One region of the Tolypothrix campylonemoides VB511288_2 genome, then DNA from elsewhere that is predicted to be linked to it. Evidence: riboswitches for the same ligand, from Rfam matches in the RefSeq annotation. Region 1 holds a riboswitch; the other holds the start of a gene.

Region 1 (9,623 bases):
GTACTGCTCGGTTTTTTGTACCCGCATTTAAGTCTGGTGAGGTGAAGCAGAGTGTTTCAATTAAACATAGCTGCAATTATTGCAGTTGCTGGACAAGCAGCCTGGAAAAGAACAAAACCCGTACTGGTGAAAGAAACCTTTATACTGCCAGTGCTTGGATTTTTAGGAATTATTCTACTGTGGTGGGTTATTGCTCTTGCTAATCATGAATTAATGCCAACCCCACCAGAAGCGCTGGTTGCCAACTTGGACTACATCCTGAACCCATTTTATCAGAGAGGACCGGGCAATTTAGGAATTGGATGGTTGTTAATCGCAAGCTTGCGGCGGGTATTGTTAGGTTTTTTATTGGGTGCTGTAGTTGCAATTCCCTTAGGGTTTTTGATTGGAATGTCCAAAACGGCAATGCTTGCTCTCAACCCAGTCATTCAAATTTTTAAACCTGTGTCACCTTTGGCTTGGCTACCAATTGCCCTAGCTATCTTCAATTTGGCAGATCCATCAGCCATATTTGTTATTTTCATCACCTCCTTGTGGCCTACAATCATCAATACTGCACTGGGCGTGTCAAGTGTTTCCAAAGACTATATAGATGTAGCAAGAGTCTTAGAAATGCCACGTTGGCGGCGAATTACAAAAATTATTTGGCCCGCAAGTCTACCATATATCTTCACTGGCTTGCGGATCAGCTTGGGAATTGCTTGGCTGGTGATCGTTGCTGTAGAAATGCTAACTGGTGGTATCGGAATCGGCTTTTTTGTGTGGGATGAGTGGAGCCGTCTCAACTTGAGCTCGGTATTCTTAGCCGTATTGGTCATTGGCTTAACTGGGCTATTGCTTGATTTTGCAGTAGGCCAAATTCAAGAGTTAGTCACTCGTCGTCCGGGAAAAACCGCAAGTTAACTAAAGGATAGTGGTTAGTAGGGGCGCAAGGCATTGCGCCCGCACAGTAGTTAGTAGAACCACTAACAATTAACAACTAATAACTAACAATCATTTATGAACAACGCCGATAAGAAAAATCTTTTGCATCGACGGGAGTTTTTGGTAGGAGTAGGGGCAACAGCAGCGGGAATGGCTTTATCTTCATGTGCTATCTCCGGAGACCGCAGTGCTAAAGGGCTAACAGAAGAAGCTGCTGCCGTTCAACCTGTTGTTGATTCCAAAACGTTAGAAAAACCGAATCTCACTGTTGGTTATGTCCCTGTCAACGATTGTGCGCCCTTTGCTATTGCTTGGAAAAAAGGTTTTTTCCGCAAATATGGGTTGAACGTCAAACTCAATCGAGAAGCAAGCTGGGCAACATCTCGTGATGGAATTATCTTTGGTCGCCTTGATGCCTCACCCGTTGTGTCTGGTGCTGTAACCAATGCCAGAATCGGCGCTGAAGGTGCTCGTCACGCCCCTTTATGTGCAGCCATGACAATTCACCGTCATGGAAATGCCATGACGATGAATAAAGCCATGTGGGATTTTGGGTTGCGCCCGTGGTATCAGTACAAAGCACAATATGGCGATCGAGCTTTGGAAGAGTTTGGTCGGGATTTTCGAGATTTTTTTGAAAAACAGCCAGCGGAAAGTAAAGTTTGGGCAGTTGTTCTTAGTTCTGCCATTTACGAGTACTTTATCCGCTATATATCAGCTGCTGCAGGAGTCGATCCATTTAAAGAGTTTCGGGTCATTATTGTTCCCCCACCACAAATGGTGACGAACGTGCGTATTGGCGCAATGCAAGCCTATATGGTGGCAGAACCTTGGAATACTCGTGCAATTACTGGTAATGAAGGTGTAGGTTTTACCTTTGCTCAAGGCAAAGAAGTCTGGTTGGGACATCCAGATAGACTTTTGGGGGTGATGGAATCATTTATCGTCAATTATCCCAAAACCTATCGCTCTCTGGTCAAGGCGATGATTGAGGCTTGTCAGTATTGCAGCAAACCTGAAAACCGTCAAGAAGTTGCCGAACTGATAACAGATCGTTCGTTTACTGGTGCAAAACCTAGAAAAAAAGGTGCGCCAACAACTAAATTTACTGGTCCCGCTATTTTGGGCAACTATAACTATGGTGGGTTTGATGGTAAGGATCGCACGATAAAAGCTGCTGATACGACAATTTTCTTCGACATTCCTGACAACATTCCTAAAAGCCCTGACGAACACTCTACATTTTTATGGAGATCCAGAAGTATTTGGATGATGACTCAAGCAGCACGTTGGGGTCAAATCAAGAAATTTCCCAAAGATGCAGAGAAACTAGCTGCACAAGGTTGGAGAACAGATTTATATCGTGAAATTGCTGCAGAAATGGGTATTAAGTCGCCCAAAGAAGATTTCAAGGTCGAGTCCCCTGAAGTTTTCATAGACAACAAAGGTTTCGATCCCAGCGATCCTGTAGGCTATCTCAACAGTTTTGAAATTAGAGCCAACGCCCCTACTCGGTTTTATATGTCCTAACTCCATAGGGATATTGCTTACAACTCTCTCCACAAATCTTTACTCTCTCTTAAAGCTACCATGACAAAATCAACTCCATTGACAAACGATAGCAATTCGCGCACTATGGGCGCTACTCCGTTTCTGGAAATTGACAGTGTCACCAAATCCTATCCAAAACCTGATGGTGAGCAATTTGTCGTTCTGGATAATGTCAATCTAACCATAGGTGAAGATGAGTATATTTCTGTCATCGGTCACTCTGGTTGCGGTAAGTCCACTCTTTTGAAGATTGTTGCTGGTTTAGAAAAAGCGACCTCTGGTTCCGTAAGATTGGATGGCAAAGAAATTCGCAAACCCGGTGCTGAACGCATGATGGTGTTTCAACACTACTCCCTGCTACCTTGGTTGACTGTACGGGAGAATATCCGACTAGCGGTGGATGAAGTGCTCAAAGATGCCTCAAGATCTGAAAAAATCAGCATTGTTAATGAACACTTGGCAATGGTAAACTTAAATGCGGCAGCTGACAAATACCCCGATGAAATTTCTGGTGGAATGAAGCAGCGTGTGGGGATCGCAAGAGCCTTAGCTATTCGTCCAAAAATGTTGTTGATGGATGAACCGTTCGGGGCATTAGATGCATTGACTCGGGGGAAATTACAGCGGCAAGTATTGGATATTTGGGAAAACCATCGTCAGGCTGTGATGATGGTCACTCATGACGTGGATGAGGCAATTTATATGTCAGATCGTATTGTTCTCATGACTAATGGACCCTCTGCTAAGATTGGAGAAATCTTGGAAGTACCCTTTCCTCATCCACGCGATCGCGGAGCAATGCGAAACTCTAAAGAATATTTTGAACTTCGCAATCACGCCTTGAATTTCCTAGATAAGTACTTTACTCAAGATGAGTAATTACCAGCAACAGCGATCGGCGACTAGTAACCAGTAATAACTAAATAATTGTTAACTGAGAACTAGTCGTCGATCGCTGTTAAAGTGGGTAGCCTAATTTAAATTTCCGAAATTTGAAGCGGAGGAACCAATTTTTGGGGCTTATCTTGTAAAAGGATAAAGGATAAATGAGAAACTGCGTTTTCTTAGTTCATTCTTCATACTTCCGATTTCAAGAGAGACACCTTCCAGTCTTAGCCCGTCAGCTAACTCCGTAGGCAATGGAAGGAACCCCAACATTTGGCTGTAATAACAGTTTCCATTGGGGATTCCTTAGACAGGATAAAAGATGAAAAGTTGTCTTAAGTTAGCTCAACTTCACACTTTATCCTTTAGATAACCCGCTTCTCCTTATTAAGTAGTTTCGTGCTGAGAGAAGAAGACTGTGAATATTAAGCCATTATTAGTGCGTCTGCAAAATGCTATTGGAAGAGATGATTTGATTGAGCAAATGGTACTGCTTCCAACACCAAAAATGTCTATTTCTGAAGAAATCCAAGCGTCAACATCAATAAATTTAATTGTTGGCTATAACAGTTCTCCGAACAGTCATACTGCGCTAGATATTGCTTTGTTAACAGCTCACCAAACACGTTTGGCTACGAAAGCTCAAGTAACAGTTCAAGTTGTCTATGTCATGGAAGATCGTTTAATGTCTGGTGGTGCAGAAGTTTTGCCAGCAGATGACGTGGGAAGCAGTCGCAGATCCGATCGACAAGTAATACAACATTTTTTAACAGACTCCGAAGAAGAAGAATTGAATACGGGGATTGTAACTCAAACAAGATGGCAAAATAACTCAACACACCCAATACAGGAAGAAAAATCTGTAGATAGATTCGCGCAAGCAGAACGTATTTTGAGACAAGCCAGCAGTTTGGCGGCTGAATGGAAAAGTTCTTTCAAAGCTCATTTACGGTTTGGTTGTGTTGCAACAGAACTTAAAAAAGTTGTTGTTTCAGAATCAGCTGATATCTTATTCCTTGGCTGTAACTCAATCCGTCATCCAATCGTACAAAATCTTGGTTCTCAATTCCCGTGTTCGGTATTAGGGATTCCAAATTCAATTCAAAATAAATACATTTAGAGGCGAAAATTTTGTAATTACCACATTTAGAAACCCGACTTTTTTTTAGAAGTCGGGTTTCTAATTCTTTAGGAGTGCATTACGAACATAAATATACTAAAACAATTAAAAAATGGTTTACCTTTCAATTGTTGCCTTTTGAAAACTTCGAGAATATGCTTATAATTCTAGTATTCTATAACCAAAGACTAACTATTAACCAATAATGGAAAACTGGCAAGCACTTATTAGTATTCTCACATTTATAAGCGTCATAATCTTAATCATGACAGAGTGGGTAAATTTGACAATTGCTGCGTTATTAGGAGCGTTGTTATTGGTTTTTACTAATGTCATGACTTTAGGAGATGCTGTTAGTTATATCGGTAACAGCCACGGAACATTGGGTTTGTTCTTTGGAGTCATGGTACTTGTCAGAGCATTTGAACCTACTAAGATTTTTGAATATCTTGCAACTCAAATAGTTATCCTTGCAAAAGGTAAGGGGAATCGTCTATTGCTAGGAATTGTAGGAATTACGACTCCTATTTGTGCTGTTTTGCCAAATGCTACTACAGTTATGTTATTAGCACCTTTAATTCCACCAATTGCAGAGGAAGTTGGAGTGAATTTTGTACCGTTACTTATGCTTATGGTATTTGTAGCAAATAGTGCAGGATTGCTAACTATCGTTGGAGATCCGGCTACATTTATTGTTGGTGATGCAATCAATATTAGTTTTATAGATTACTTGTGGCGCTTGAGTCTCGGAGGGGCGATCGCCATCATTACTATAATAGCAATCTTACCTTTCCTCTTTCGTAAAATCTGGAAAACCAAGCTAGAAAACCTCGAACAACTACCGCATCCTCAAATCAACCATCCACGAGTTTTAATCATAGGCGGATTCATAGTTGCTTTCGTATTAATCTTTTTTATTGCGGGAGAATATTTACCAGTTCCTGTTTCACCAGCTGCTGTCGCTTTGTTAGGAGCTGCTTTAGCAATGCTTTTATCCCATCAAAGCAAAATTGACACAGTCAATAATATATTAAGAGATGTGGATTGGAGTACTTTAATATTCTTTATGAGTATTTTTGTACTTATTGGTGGCTTGGAAAAAACTGGTGTTATCAACAGTTTATCTGGAGTTTTAGCAGCTATTTTAGGAAAAAACATTCTTGTTGGTTCTTTATGTCTTGTCTTTTTCATTGGGTTGCTTTCTAGCGTTGTTCCCAATATTCCACTTGTTGTCGCAATGGTACCATTACTCAAACAGTACCTTGTTAATGTCGGATTGGCACCAACTGAAGTTTTAGCACAAAATTTTCAGGGACAATTTCCTCCTGAAGTTCTGCCACTTTTTTATGCAATGATGTTTGGCGCGACTTTGGGAGGAAATGGGACTTTAGTTGGCGCATCCGCCAACATAGTTGCTGCAGGAATTGCCGAACAACACGGGCGTCGCATATCATTCCAATCTTTTCTACATTACGGTTTGCCAGTGATGTTGTTACAACTTACAGCTTCTGCCTTGTATATGCTATTCCGTTTTCTTCTGTAAAAATCAGCATCAGCAGACAAAAGAGCGTATCTAACGCTCTTTTTTAATTTAGCGAGCTAAAAAAATTTAAAAAAAATAATAAATCTCAAAAATTCTTTAAGCCTGTTAACTTTCTTTATAAAATACTAATTCCACGCAGAGCACGACTCATGCAAAGATGTTAGGCTACGGAGTAGACACATAGCTAAGTACCAAGGAAATACCTAGCACGGGCTCAGTATGTTAAAACAACAAAGAGTCAACTCAGCCACAGATTAATGAAAGGATGTCATCTATGAATCCCTCTGAATCAGAACAGAATAACAATTATAGGACGGAATCAGATCTATCTGGGTTAAACCACAATATAAATAAATCTTTATTGGGTGGCACTGAGATTGCAGAAGGTAACAATTTGGCTAAGGTCAGAGATATTCTTTTCGGCAATCAAATGCGGGACGTAGAAAAAAGATTTGCCCGTTTGGAAGAGCGTTTGGAGAAGGAATATGCTGACCTTAGAGAAGAAACAAAAAAACGTCTAGACACTCTAGAAATTTATATTAAAAATGAGATTGAATCTTTGTCAGAACGTGTCAAAAACGAGCAGGGAGAACGTGGTGAAGCTTTAAAATCAATGGCTGAAGAGAATAGAAATTTAACTACATCTTTAGATAAAAAAATTAACCAAATAGAAGAAAAAACTAATAATAACCACCGTGAAATTCGCGAGCAAATTCTCAATCAATCCAAAAACCTACAAGATGATATCAGGCAAAAATATGAAGAAATTACGGCTTTATTACAACGAGAAACTCAAGAACTCCGGATTGAGAAAACTGACCGTAACGCCCTAGCTAATCTTTTCTCAGAACTAGCCATTCGCTTAAATTCTCAACATTAAAACTAGCGCTCTGTAACCAATGACAAATGACAAATGAATTAAATGAACTTCGTACTTTACTTTTTGGGGTTGAACCACAAAAATTAGAGAAAATATACGAAAGATTAGATAACCCAGAGATCACAGCAGAAGATCTCAGTCGATTGCTACCAGAAGCAACACAACGAGCAGAGGAGAAAGAACTCAGCGACGCCCTGGTTCCCACCGTAGAGCAAGCCATTCAAGCCTCTGTTCAAAAAGATCAAGATGTTCTTGCAACTGCCATTTTTCCTATTGTAGGACCAGCTACCCGTAAAGCGGCGATCGCAGCTGTCCAAGAGATGATTCAATCTTTAGATAAAACTTTGGAATCTGGCTTCTCGCCAAAGAGTTTAAAGTGGAGAATAGAAGCACTTGTGACTGGGAAAACATTTGCCCAGATCGTGCTGCTTCGGACATTGGTGTATCGAGTGGAACAGGTTTTCCTGATTCATAAAAAAAATGGATTGCTGTTGCAACATGTTGTCGCACCACAGGTAACGATTCAAGACCCTGATTTGGTCTCAGCAATGCTAACAGCCATCCAGGATTTTGTCAAAGACTCTTTTAATACAAAAAAAGAAGATACTCTTTATAGTTTATACTATGGAGAACTAACAATTTGGATTGAAGAGGGACCCCAAGCAGTTCTAGCAGGTATCATTAGAGGCAATACTCCTCATGAATTAAGATTAGTTTTTCAAGATGCAATAGAAAAAATTCATCACAAGCTATATAGAGAATTGATTGCCTTTGACGGAGAAACAGAACCATTTGCTGATAGTATACCTTTTCTCCAAGCTTGTTTGACATCTCAATACAAAGAGCGGAGTAAAAAGAAGTTTCCTTATGCATTAGCATTCTTAGGTACTCTAGGTCTAAGTCTGGGAATTTATAGCTTTTTTGCTATTAGAAACCAAATGCGTTGGAACGCTTTTATAGAAGACTTGGACTCTCAACCTGGAATTGTTATTATTAAAGCAGAAACTCGTGCTGGAAAGTATTTTATTTCCGGGATGAGAGATTCTTTAGCTGTAGAGCCTAATATGGTGATGAAACAATTCCATTTCTCTTCTAAGGAAGTTATAACTCGATGGGAAAGATACCTTTCGTTTGAACCTAAACTTATTGAAAAAAGAGCAGCAAAACTACTCAATTCACCATCAACTGTATTATTTCAAGTAGATGATAATGGAATTCTTAACGCTACTGGCTCTGCGCCTTTTCAATGGATTTTAGAGACACGAAAAGTGTGGAAAAATATTCCTGGAGTGTCTCAATATAACGATCAAAAATTAATTGAGGATGAACTTATTCAGTTAGAAATTTACAAAAAACAAATTGAAAGAAAAAACTTGTTATTTATTGAAGGAACGACAGAGTTGGTATCAGGGGAAGAGAAAAAAATACAAGAATTGGTATCAGATATCAAAAAAGTCTCTAGCATTGCTCAATATCTTGGGAAAAAACTCAGCATTCAAATTACAGGCTATACGGATAGCACTGGAAGCGAACAAAGAAACATAGTACTCAGACAATCTCGTGCTAGTACAATTCTCTATTCTCTAGCGGCTAGAGGAATCAATACCAGTTATTTTAATGCCATGGGTGCTGGCGATCGCGAACCCCCAAATATGGAATTGAGAGAAAAAGGTGGAAAGTATAGCCGTAAAGTTTCCTTTAGGATATTCTTATCTGGTACTGTAAGATAGGAAGTGTTTTATGCTTCAGAAAAAGATTTGTATGGTCGGTGCCTTTGCTACAGGTAAAACCAGTTTAGTTTCTCGATATGTTTACAGTATTTTTTCAGAAAAATATCAAACAACCGTAGGCGTCAAAATTGATAAAAAAACAATTAACTTAAAAGGAAAAGAGTTAAACCTGATTCTTTGGGATCTTTATGGAGAAGACGAATTTCAAAGAGTAAGAATGTCTTATTTAAGAGGTTCGTCTGGTTATTTACTAGTGGCAGATGGAACCAGACATCATACCTTAGATAAAGCTTTAAATCTCAGACAAAGAGTAGAAGAAACTATCGATAAAGTTCCGTGTATTTTAGTTTTAAATAAATGGGATTTAGCAGATGAATGGGAAATAGAAAATAATGAAGTTGAACAACTCATCCAGCAAGGTTTGGTTGTTATAAAAACAAGTGCTAAAACTGGTTTAAATATAGAAGAAGTTTTTCAAAGTCTTGCTTCCAAAATTTTGGAGGAATAAATGTTTGATATTCCCACTTGCGTGACTGATTATCTTCTCTCTTTTTTCAAAGAGGAACGTTCTCTAGCCTATCTTTTAGTTAATCAAGATGGCTGTCTATCAACTTGGGGAGGTCAATTATCTGCCTATGGACTCCTAAACTTGCAACAAGGTGAAAAAGCAGAAAAACAAATTTTTTTTCTAGAAGGACTTTTACCGCTAGAAGGAGTACCCTTATTCTTTCCTTGTGTGAAAATAACTTCTGGAATCTGTGCAGATGTCCATTTATTTCCTTCAAAAGAAGGAGATTGGGTATTACTATTAGATGCGACCTGGGATGAGATGCATATAGGGATTATTCAACAACAAATTAATCATTCTAACTTAATACATAGAAATTTTTAATATAAACGAGTAGCTAATATGAGCGAATTTACATCTATTACAGAAAAAATTTTTGCTACATTAAAAACTTTAATATTAGAGCGTTTAGAGCAGAATAA
Region 2 (9,623 bases), on a different contig from region 1:
ATTTTCACAATCGTCTTTTACCGCTTCAGAATAGATTGTGAATTTATAAACTGAGTGCAAGAGCATTTTTTGCACCATCGGAAAAAGTAGTGTGAGTCCCAGTCCATTTGTAGGAGGTTGTCATGATGTTTAGAGTAAACCGCGTACAGCTACAGAAAAACTTGAATGAAGTTCAATATCCGGTCAGTAAGAAAGACTTAATTTTTTATGCTGAGGAGAAAGGTGTTGATGAAAGAGTCCTTCGGGCTTTAAGGCATTTACCAAATCAGCAATACGAAACAGCTACGGATGTGAGCCAAGCAATGGGCATGATGGCATAGCTTGATAAAATCAGGCAGTCATCCCTTATCTTTTTCCTCTGCGTACTATTGGCTTCTGCTGTTAAATAAAATACTTTTAATCCGCAACAGACGCTAGATCGCAGAGGAAAGAACTGAGAAGGCTATCAATCTTTTGAAGTTTTTATTGGGAGCATCCCAAATTTACTATATTGCCCTTAGAGTAGAATTCACCGACGGTAGGCGCTATCTCAGGAGTGGAGACCTAGGCGAACAACCTACGGTTTACACACAAGTCTCCTAAAATCCCTTTTGACAGTTTCGATCCCCCCTAGCCCCCCTTTTTAAGGGGGAAAATTGTTCAAGTCTCCCAATTTATTGGGAGTTTTAGGGAGATCTCTAAAGATGTGTACACCACCGTAGAGGCGAACAACGGGGGGAACTCAGAGCAGTCGCCTAAACGGGGGGAAACCCCGCAACTTACTGCTCTCGGCAAAGCGCTGCCTCGGCTATACACCCTAAGCCTTTTATTTTCATTTCCCTCCTCAAGTAGATACTTCTGACAAAGAATTCTTGTTATCTTTAAATTTTTAATTCAGAACCTAAGAAGAATGACAAAATTCCTTATCTATGGAACTTACACCAGTAGTTATTATCTGGTTTGTGCTTGAGACTTTAGCAGGATCGCAATAATCTAACAACTAACCAATTACACATATTATATTATGAATAGGCTTAAAGAAATTCAACTAAAGCTAAAGTTCTTTTGGGGTTCTCTCTTTTACTTCAAGTACACGCCTCATGCACTTCTTTATTCTCGCTTGAGAGATAACATAGAACGCAAATTTTTCAAGTATTCTACAGAAAAAGGTTTTAATAAGCCTGGAAAACTGACTCATACCGAACTTACAGAAAAAGGTGCTAATTTCTATTTTGAACTTGCAGAATTACAAATTTCTTTTCTGACTGAAGAGTTAATTCGAGTCGATTGGAAACCTGGTATACCACCTATTCCTTATGGCATTGCCCGCAAAGATTGGCAGGATGTGAAAACTCACGTAGAAGAAATAGAAAACGGTGTCTCCATCTCTAGTGCCAAGCTAAAAGTTATTGTCAAAGAAGATGGTAGTTTAAAGTTTTGTGATTCCTCAGGACAAATATTACGTGAAGAATTTGCCCCTTCTTGTAAAAATGAAGGATGGTTGCATCAAGCACAATTGCGACAAGAAGAACAAATATACGGTCTTGGGGAACGATTTTCTTCTCTTAACTTACGTGCTGCCAAAGATGAGAAGCAACAACCAAAAACATACCGGATGTGGAACTATGATGCTGCAGGTATGTATGGTCCCGGTTCAGATCCAATGTATCTGTGTATTCCCGTGTATTTGAGTTTGCATTCCTCTGGCAGTTATCTCATCTTTTATGAAAATTCTTTTGACGCTTATTTTACCTTTGGGGAAACTGCTGTTGCTAATTTTGAAGGGGGATCGCTGCGTTACTACTTTACTTATGGTACACCCGCTCAACTTTTAGAACGCTACACAGAGTTAACAGGGCGTGCTGCTTTACCTCCCTTGTGGGCTTTGGGGTATCACCAATCTAAATGGGGATACCGTACAGAAGAAAAAATCCGAGAAGAAGCCCGAGCATTTCAAGAACGCAATTTGCCTTTAAGTGCGATTCATTTGGATATCGATTGTCAAGTTGGCAACAGAGCTTTTACGATCGATCCCGATCGCTTTCCTAAATTAGGAAGTTTTACACAAGAACTCAAAGAACTTGGGGTGCAATTTATTGCTATTCTCAATCCCGGTATTAAGTACAGCCGTCACAGTAATTTATTTTTAGAAGGTCAAATACTGGACGGCTTTTGCAAACTCCCTAACGGAAAACTTGTTGTTGCACCTGTTTGGCCTGGGTGGTGTGTATTTCCAGATTTTACTAACCCCAAAGTTCGTGCATGGTGGAGTCGGCAATATCAGTATCTGCTGGATGTGGGTGTCGCCGGTTTCTGGCACGATATGAATGAACCGGCTGCTTTTATTGCTTGGGGCGATCGCTCGCTTCCCAAAGTAACGCAACATTATATGGAAGGTAGGGGCGGGGATCATCGCGAAGCACACAATGTCTACGGGTTACTACAGGCAAAAGCAGCATATGAAAGTTTGTGCCAATACCATCCCCAGCAACGCCCTTTTATTGTTTCCCGTGCGGGCTGGGCTGGTCTTCAGCGCTACGCTTGGACTTGGACGGGTGATGTAGAGTGTACCTGGATTGCGTTGCGTACAACTATAGCAACAGTCGTAGGTTTGGGGCTTTCTGGCATTCCTTATAGCGGTCCCGATATCGGTGGTTTTCAGGGAAATCCTAGTGCTGAGCTTTACTTGCGGTGGTTCCAAATGGCAACCTTTTTTACGTTTTACCGCACCCACTCTTCTAATAATGTGGAACACCGCACGCCTTGGACTTATGGAGAACCTTATTTAAGTATCATTCGGCAATATTTAGAACTCCGTTACCGATTGCTTCCCTATTTCTATACCTTGTCTTGGGAAGCAACACAAAAAGGTTATCCTCCCGTGCGTCCTCTTTTCTGGTCTGCAACGGATGAACCCGAACTCTGGTCTGTGGAAGATGCTTTCTTGTTGGGTGAGGCGTTACTTGTTTGTCCGATCGTACAAGAAGGAGCGCGATCGCGACAAGTGATTTTACCTAAAGGTTTCTGGTATAATTTTTGGGATGATACAGCTTTAGAAGGTTCCCAACAAATCACAATCGAAGCACCGCTAGAACAAATTCCCCTGTTCGTTTTGGCTGGAAGTATTTTACCAATGGAGGAGAAAAAGCAATTAATTCTCCATATTTACCCTCCTGTAGAAGAAGACAGCCGTGAAACCGTTCTCTACACTGATGCAGGTGATGGCTATGGAGAATCAAGAGTAGATAAGTTTGGGATGACACGTTCCGAGAACGGTCTGGAAATCACTTGGACAGAAGAAGGGAAATATCCTTTCCCCTATAAATCGATGAGCCTACACGTACATGGAATCAAACTGCAACAAGTGTGGGTTGATGGAGAAGAGGTGACTTGCACCGGACAGATATTGGAGTTCCCAAACTTAGAGGGGGGTGATGTCAGCGATCGCTTCCATCAGGTTCGCATCCAAGGCTAGGGATTGGGACGTGAGCCCTCATGCTCCCAAACTATTCGATATCGGTGGGCATTGCCCACCCAACTAGCCGAAAAATTAAAAAAAGAAAATGATATTTTGTCATCTCTCGCTAGACATAAAATTGATTTAATATTTGCAACAAAATATTCAGATAAAAAAGTAATGCATATAATTTTCTTTAAAGAAAATTCATATAATTATGATAACTTATGTTAAGCATTTGAAATTTATTTCGATGAAGGATATATGTTGGATGGAGGTCGTACTTCATAATTGTTTATCCATAACTTGTTAGACCAAGCTGGCTTTGTTAAACGGTTACGTTCAGAATTACACAACTCGCAGTAAAACGTAATGGAGAGTAGCAATGCTTGTTGCTAAAAGAAGTCTTCCTTGAAGAAGGTTGACTTATGTGAAGGTTACGCGTTAAATTCTTAACAATATAGATTCGGTCTGCCTAATTCTTGGTTTGCCTTAGACACAGTGTTCCCGTAGGTAAACTTGAAGCGGAGGAACCACCGTTGGGGCTAATCTTTAAAAAGGATAGAGACTTAAGTATAAAGGATAAATAAGAGGTCCTTTTTCTCACATCATCCTTTAAACTTTATATTTCATCCTTGTTAAAGAGGGACATCTCTCAGTCCTAGCCCGTCAGCTAACTTCGTCGGCATTGAGAGGAGACTGAGCGAACAGCATTCTTAACAAGTAATGCCTTGTTCTCGTCGGTATCCTTGGCTGGTATCTGTGCGCTTCGTTGTACCTGCCCTTAGCTTTGGGTAAGGGGTCATATTACCTCCACTCAGATATCTGAGGCAGGAAAGATTGCCATGTGGTGAAGTTTAACTATGCTACTGACAAAAAAGCATCGTATCGCTTTGATTTCTGTGGATGGAGATCCTGCTGCAGAAATAGGACAAGAAGAGGCTGGTGGACAAAACGTGTATGTCCGTCAGATAGGTTACGCACTAGCTCAAAAAGGTTGGCAGGTGGATATGTTCACTCGCCTCAGCAGTCCCGAGCAAGCAGCTATTATCCAACATGGAACTAACTGTCGAACAATTCGGCTAAAAGCTGGTCCGATAGAGTTTATAGGTCGGGATAGCCTGCTAGATTATCTACCTGAATTTATCGCAGAGTTTCAATCATTCCAGCAAAATCAAGGTTTTCAGTATTCTCTGGTTCACACTCACTATTGGTTGTCTTCTTGGGTGGGTATGGAACTAAAAAAGCGGCAACCATTGATTCAAGTGCATACATACCATTCATTAGGAGCAGTGAAATACAGCACTGTTTCTGACGTACCAGCAATAGCTAGTATCAGACTAGCTGTAGAAAAAAATTGTCTGGAGTGTGTCGATCGAGTTGTTGCGACTAGCCCCCAAGAACAGGAACATATGCGAAAGCTAGTTTCTTCTCTTGGACGCATAGAAGTTATTCCTTGCGGTACCGATATTGAGAAATTTGGCTCGGTTGAACGCTCTCAAGCACGTCAAACATTGGGTATTGCTCCTGATGCAAAGGTTGTACTCTACGTTGGTCGCTTTGATAAACGCAAGGGTATTGAGACACTTGTGAGAGCTTTTGCAAAGTCAAGTTTGCACTCTGTCGCTAACCTACAATTAATTATTGGAGGTGGCAGTCGTCCCGGTTATAGTGATGGAATCGAGCGCGATCGCATCTCTGGTATTGTGTCTGAACTTGGACTGGAGAATTACACAGCCTTTCCAGGTCGTCTAGATGAGGCTGTTCTGCCTTTATACTATGCAGCGGCTGATGTGTGTGTTGTCCCCAGTCACTACGAACCTTTTGGTTTGGTTGCCATTGAAGCGATGGCGAGCCGAACTCCAGTTGTTGCCAGTGATGTTGGTGGTTTGCGATTTACAGTAGTACCTGAGGTAACAGGATTGCTTGCTCCTCCCAAGGATGAAGATGCTTTTGCCTTAGCTATTGACCGCATTCTAATCAATCCAGAATGGCGGGATCGCCTTGGTGAAGCAGGTAGACAGCGTGTAGAAATTGCTTTCAGCTGGCAAAGTGTTGCCTCCAGATTAACTCATCTTTACACTCATTTGTTACCAGAAGTTGTCACCACACAAGAACAAGAGAGAAAACCTCAGGTTGTGGCTTGACAAGCGGTCGGCGAAGGCTTGAATTCGCATTCTTCCATCGCTCTATCAAGGAAGTTGCAATCATTTCACCGCCTCAAGCGATCCCCGTTCAACCAATTGTCAATATTCTGTAGCAAACGTAAAAAACAAACCGTTCCGTCTATCTAGTCAAGGAGTTATGACAATGTTAGAGATTGGTGACTATGCACGCCATCAAGTGACCGGGCTAATTGGTCAAGTTGTTGGGTACGGTCATGAAGTCGTACAAGGAGTTTATGTAACGACTCTCAAAGTAAGAGAGATTGCTAACGAAAGCCCCGATCGCAGCAGATTTTTGGAAGATGTCTACTCCGAATGGGTGCGAGTGGAGATAGAAGCAGTTCCTACTCGTATTTCCTCAGAATCGGTAGAAAGTGAGGTCGCATTGCAAGCATAAAAGCATAGTTTTACAGCCATTTTCAAGGTAAATAAACCACAGTAGTAAGGGCGCGGCGGTCTTGCGCCCTTACTACTGTGGTTCATTTAGGTGAAAACTACTGTAATTTGCATAGATGAATGCGCTGTGAGGTAAGTTTTTATTTGGAAATTCCAGAACTGCAAAGGATTGGTGCTGACCAAGGACTGTGAGACGTGACTGAGGCTGGGCGAGCTGTTAGAAAAATCTCTCCCTTTTGATTGACTGTCCACCCAGTTGCTTCTGTAACGCTCTGTTGTATAGTAGTTTTTGATACAGTCATACCGTGTAAGTTGGAGTTGTTTGTTTCACTAGATGCAGGCGTTATCCAATTCACCAATACTGCATCAGAAGTGAGATTTTCATTGGGATTGGGAGGTAAGCCACCACGTCCAGTTATAGTGAATTTACTTTGAGTCAGATTTGAATGATTGCAGTTTTGGGATATTTGAGTATCAACAGGTACTGTTGGTAGGTTAACTGAATCAATATTTGGCTCAAATTCAAAAGTGTTCAGTTCTACGGAGCCGTCTGTGCCAAACTCCGAGCTGGCGTTAATTTCACTGATGGTATCATCCGATGACAACTGGGTACGATTTTCCAATCCATAAATACCCGCAGCGTTAATTGTAATACGACCCCCACTACCTTCGACGGCTTGGGCGATGATATCGCTATTTTCTTTTAAGACAGCTACAATAAAACCATTAGATGCATTAATAGTAATGTTACCTCCTTTGCCTCTTTCTCCGGCTTTGGCAGAGATTTGCCCGTTATGGCGTAGTTGCAAAACTTTCCCTACATTTAATGTAATGTTGCCACCATCAGTTAATTCTGTACTGGCAAATATCCCACTGTTAGGACCAGCGTAACCAAGTATATACTTGTAACCATCTGTGGGTGAAACACCAGCACCCAGTACAATCTGAGGATAACTGTTGTTATAAGTTTGTTTTATTTGCTCAAAGACTGCATCGTAGTTAGAGTTACTCCCTGAAATCAGGATGCGATCGCTGTTTTTTATGCTAATGTTACCAGCATTGCCACTACCTGCAGCATTAGTTAGCAGTTGTCCGCCACTTGTGAGTTCAACAATCTTGGCATCAATATTAATATTCCCACTGTTACGGGCGTTTTGACTTTGTGCTCTTATACTTGCCCCATTTGATACCCGTAATGTACGAGCTGTAATATTAATATTACCTGCCTGACCGATTGATTCGTAATTACTAGTTGCTGTTACAACAGTATACGGAAAAATTTTGGTAAAATCGCTACTGTCAACGTTAGGGTCATGCAATGGATCGATGCCCGATATTTCGACTGTTTCTACAGCATCGATATCAATACTACCAGAGTTGCCACCACTCCTTTCCGAGCTAGCTTCTATGAGTGACCCATCAATTATGGAAACAGATTTCCCACTGATTTTGGTGTTACCTACATTACCCGATCGCTCGCTCAAACCAACATTGTTACCAACGAGACTCCGTTGGATAATCACAGGACCATTAGATTGGATTGTGATGGAACCAGAATTGCCTTGAGTGGTTCCAGCATTCAGAAAGCTATTTTCAGTTATAGAGACCGCATCATTTCCAATAAGCGATATATTTCCGCCATTTGCTCTTGCACTGACAACATACGCAGACTGCAAAAAAATAGAGCCCTTGGCTGTTAGAGAAATGTCTCCACCACCAGATGATGTTTGAAGACCGTAGGTAGAGATGATAGCATCGGGAAAGAGTTTATCCTGCCCTATTAAAGCTATAGAGCCAGTTGTGGCAGAAAGCGAAACTTTTCCAGACGGTCTGTCTGCACTGCTACCAGCATTTAAGGCTGGAAAAACACCACCATTTATATTACGATTGGTTATGTAAATTTCTCCTGCTTTAATAGTAATATCACCTGGATTTCCTCTGGTATCTGAGTCAGCAATCACACTCAGCAAGCTGTTGGGAGCGTTTGGCGTGCGATCGCCTGAACCACCATGCGTTGGATCGATACCTGATATTTCTACTCTTCCCGTGGCATCGATCTGAATGTTACCAGAGTTACCACCATTCGCTTCGGATCTCGTCTCTAACAAAGACCCCTTGATTATATAAACCGCTTGGCCAGCAATCTTGATATTACCTGCATTACCGGATTGTTCGCCGCCAACGTTATTACCAAGCCAGCTGCGATCGATAGTGACGATCCCGTTCGACTCGACTGTAATGTCTTTAGCATCCCCCGAACCAGTACCACCATTGAGGAAACTGTTTTCAGTTATTGACACCGAATCTTTGCCCACAACTGAGATAAGTCCTCCGTAGCCACCAGTAGCATTTAGATAGGCGTTATTTAAATAGACACGATTTGCTTCAAGCCTAATATCTCCACCTCCTATCTGCTTGCCAAGATAGTTATAAGTGGAAATGACTTCATCCAAGGAGTTAGTATCTTGTCCGAGTAACTCCATTGAGCCCGTAGCGAACAGTGATACGTTTCCAGCACGCCCAGTTCCTAACGAACCCGTGTTCAACGCCGCAGGAATGGATGAGCCAGACTCCGGTGTTGAATCACTCGCTCGATTGTTGATTTTTATTGTACCCGCATTGATATTAATATCGCCTGCATTACCAATCGCATTTTCAGAAACAACATTTACGACCCGGCTTGGGTAGTTGATGCCAATTAAATCTGTTGCATTCAGGGTAATATTTCCCGAAGACAAGCCCGTTGCTGTCAAATTTTCCCCAATACCAGCAGAAATGAGGCTTTCACCCGAAATATTTATGTTTTTCGCAATCATCTCTATACTACCCCGACTGCGATCGCTCACATCTATCTTTGCATTGATAAGAGATATATCTGCTCTCTCCACAGTTGGTGGAATATCCAAGGAAAGATCGCTACCACTCACTGATAGTCCCACCGTTCCCCGTTCCGCAACCGCCGCCAACTCAATCCGACCATTTGCTGCTTGTACCGAACCGCCATCCAACGCTATGAATCCACCAACAAGTGCCAATGTTCTTTCTGGTTGAACTTGAAGACCAACAGCAGTCCCATTGCTATTGGTTACTGTAGATTGATTTTGGATACTCCCAACCTTCCCCCCGAATTGCAGACCAGTAGGAACGCTAACAGTCAAGAGTGGTTTTGTTTGAAGTGCGTTTGTAGTAAACTCAAAAGCATCAGCAAATTTGATTTGACTTGCCGTACTTGCTAGAAATGAACCACGGATGTCCAAACTGGCATTTTTACCAAATATAATGCCATTGGGATTGATAAGAAACAGATTAGCATTACCTAAAACACTCAGTTTTCCCAAAAGTTGAGATGCATCCGCCCCCGTGACGCGACTCAAAATGTTTTGAACTTGAGATGGGTTAGCAAAATAGACCTCTCGTCCTTCACCGATGTTGAATTGCGAAAAACTGTGAAACAAATTAGTTCCGCGAATTGCTCCACCGTCAATTCGGTCAACTTGTGCGTTTACAGGTGTGACTACAGAATTCTCTTCACCCAAGGTATTATCAGCTAAAGGTCTGAGTTCTTGAGCAAGAGTGGAATTTGCAAAGACAGCAATTATGCCTTCTAGGACTAACCAAATTCCCAA

Evidence for each region. A riboswitch is a leader RNA that binds a small molecule or an ion and turns the genes downstream of it on or off. The one in region 1 is predicted to bind cyclic di-AMP.
Region 2: linked by a shared signal. The riboswitch ahead of AB0756_RS34100 (glycosyltransferase) and the one ahead of AB0756_RS28060 (hypothetical protein) in region 1 are both predicted to bind cyclic di-AMP.

What each region holds. Positions count from the first base shown of each region.
Region 1 covers NZ_JBFPMW010000011.1:131,813-141,435, forward strand. The annotation lists gene ntrB (nitrate ABC transporter permease) at 52-903, shown strand; gene AB0756_RS28050 (ABC transporter substrate-binding protein) at 1,000-2,454, shown strand; gene AB0756_RS28055 (ABC transporter ATP-binding protein) at 2,515-3,354, shown strand; cyclic di-AMP (ydaO/yuaA leader) riboswitch at 3,435-3,629, shown strand; gene AB0756_RS28060 (hypothetical protein) at 3,779-4,480, shown strand; gene AB0756_RS28065 (ArsB/NhaD family transporter) at 4,686-6,023, shown strand; gene AB0756_RS28070 (hypothetical protein) at 6,298-6,903, shown strand; gene AB0756_RS28075 (OmpA family protein) at 6,930-8,633, shown strand; gene AB0756_RS28080 (GTP-binding protein) at 8,644-9,141, shown strand; gene AB0756_RS28085 (hypothetical protein) at 9,142-9,525, shown strand; gene AB0756_RS28090 (sensor histidine kinase) at 9,544-9,623, shown strand, end outside.
Region 2 covers NZ_JBFPMW010000016.1:331-9,953, reverse strand. The annotation lists gene AB0756_RS34110 (DUF2795 domain-containing protein) at 123-320, shown strand; gene AB0756_RS34105 (glycoside hydrolase family 31 protein) at 1,004-3,454, shown strand; cyclic di-AMP (ydaO/yuaA leader) riboswitch at 3,915-4,139, shown strand; gene AB0756_RS34100 (glycosyltransferase) at 4,300-5,583, shown strand; gene AB0756_RS34095 (hypothetical protein) at 5,741-5,998, shown strand; gene AB0756_RS34090 (two-partner secretion domain-containing protein) at 6,138-9,623, opposite strand, start outside.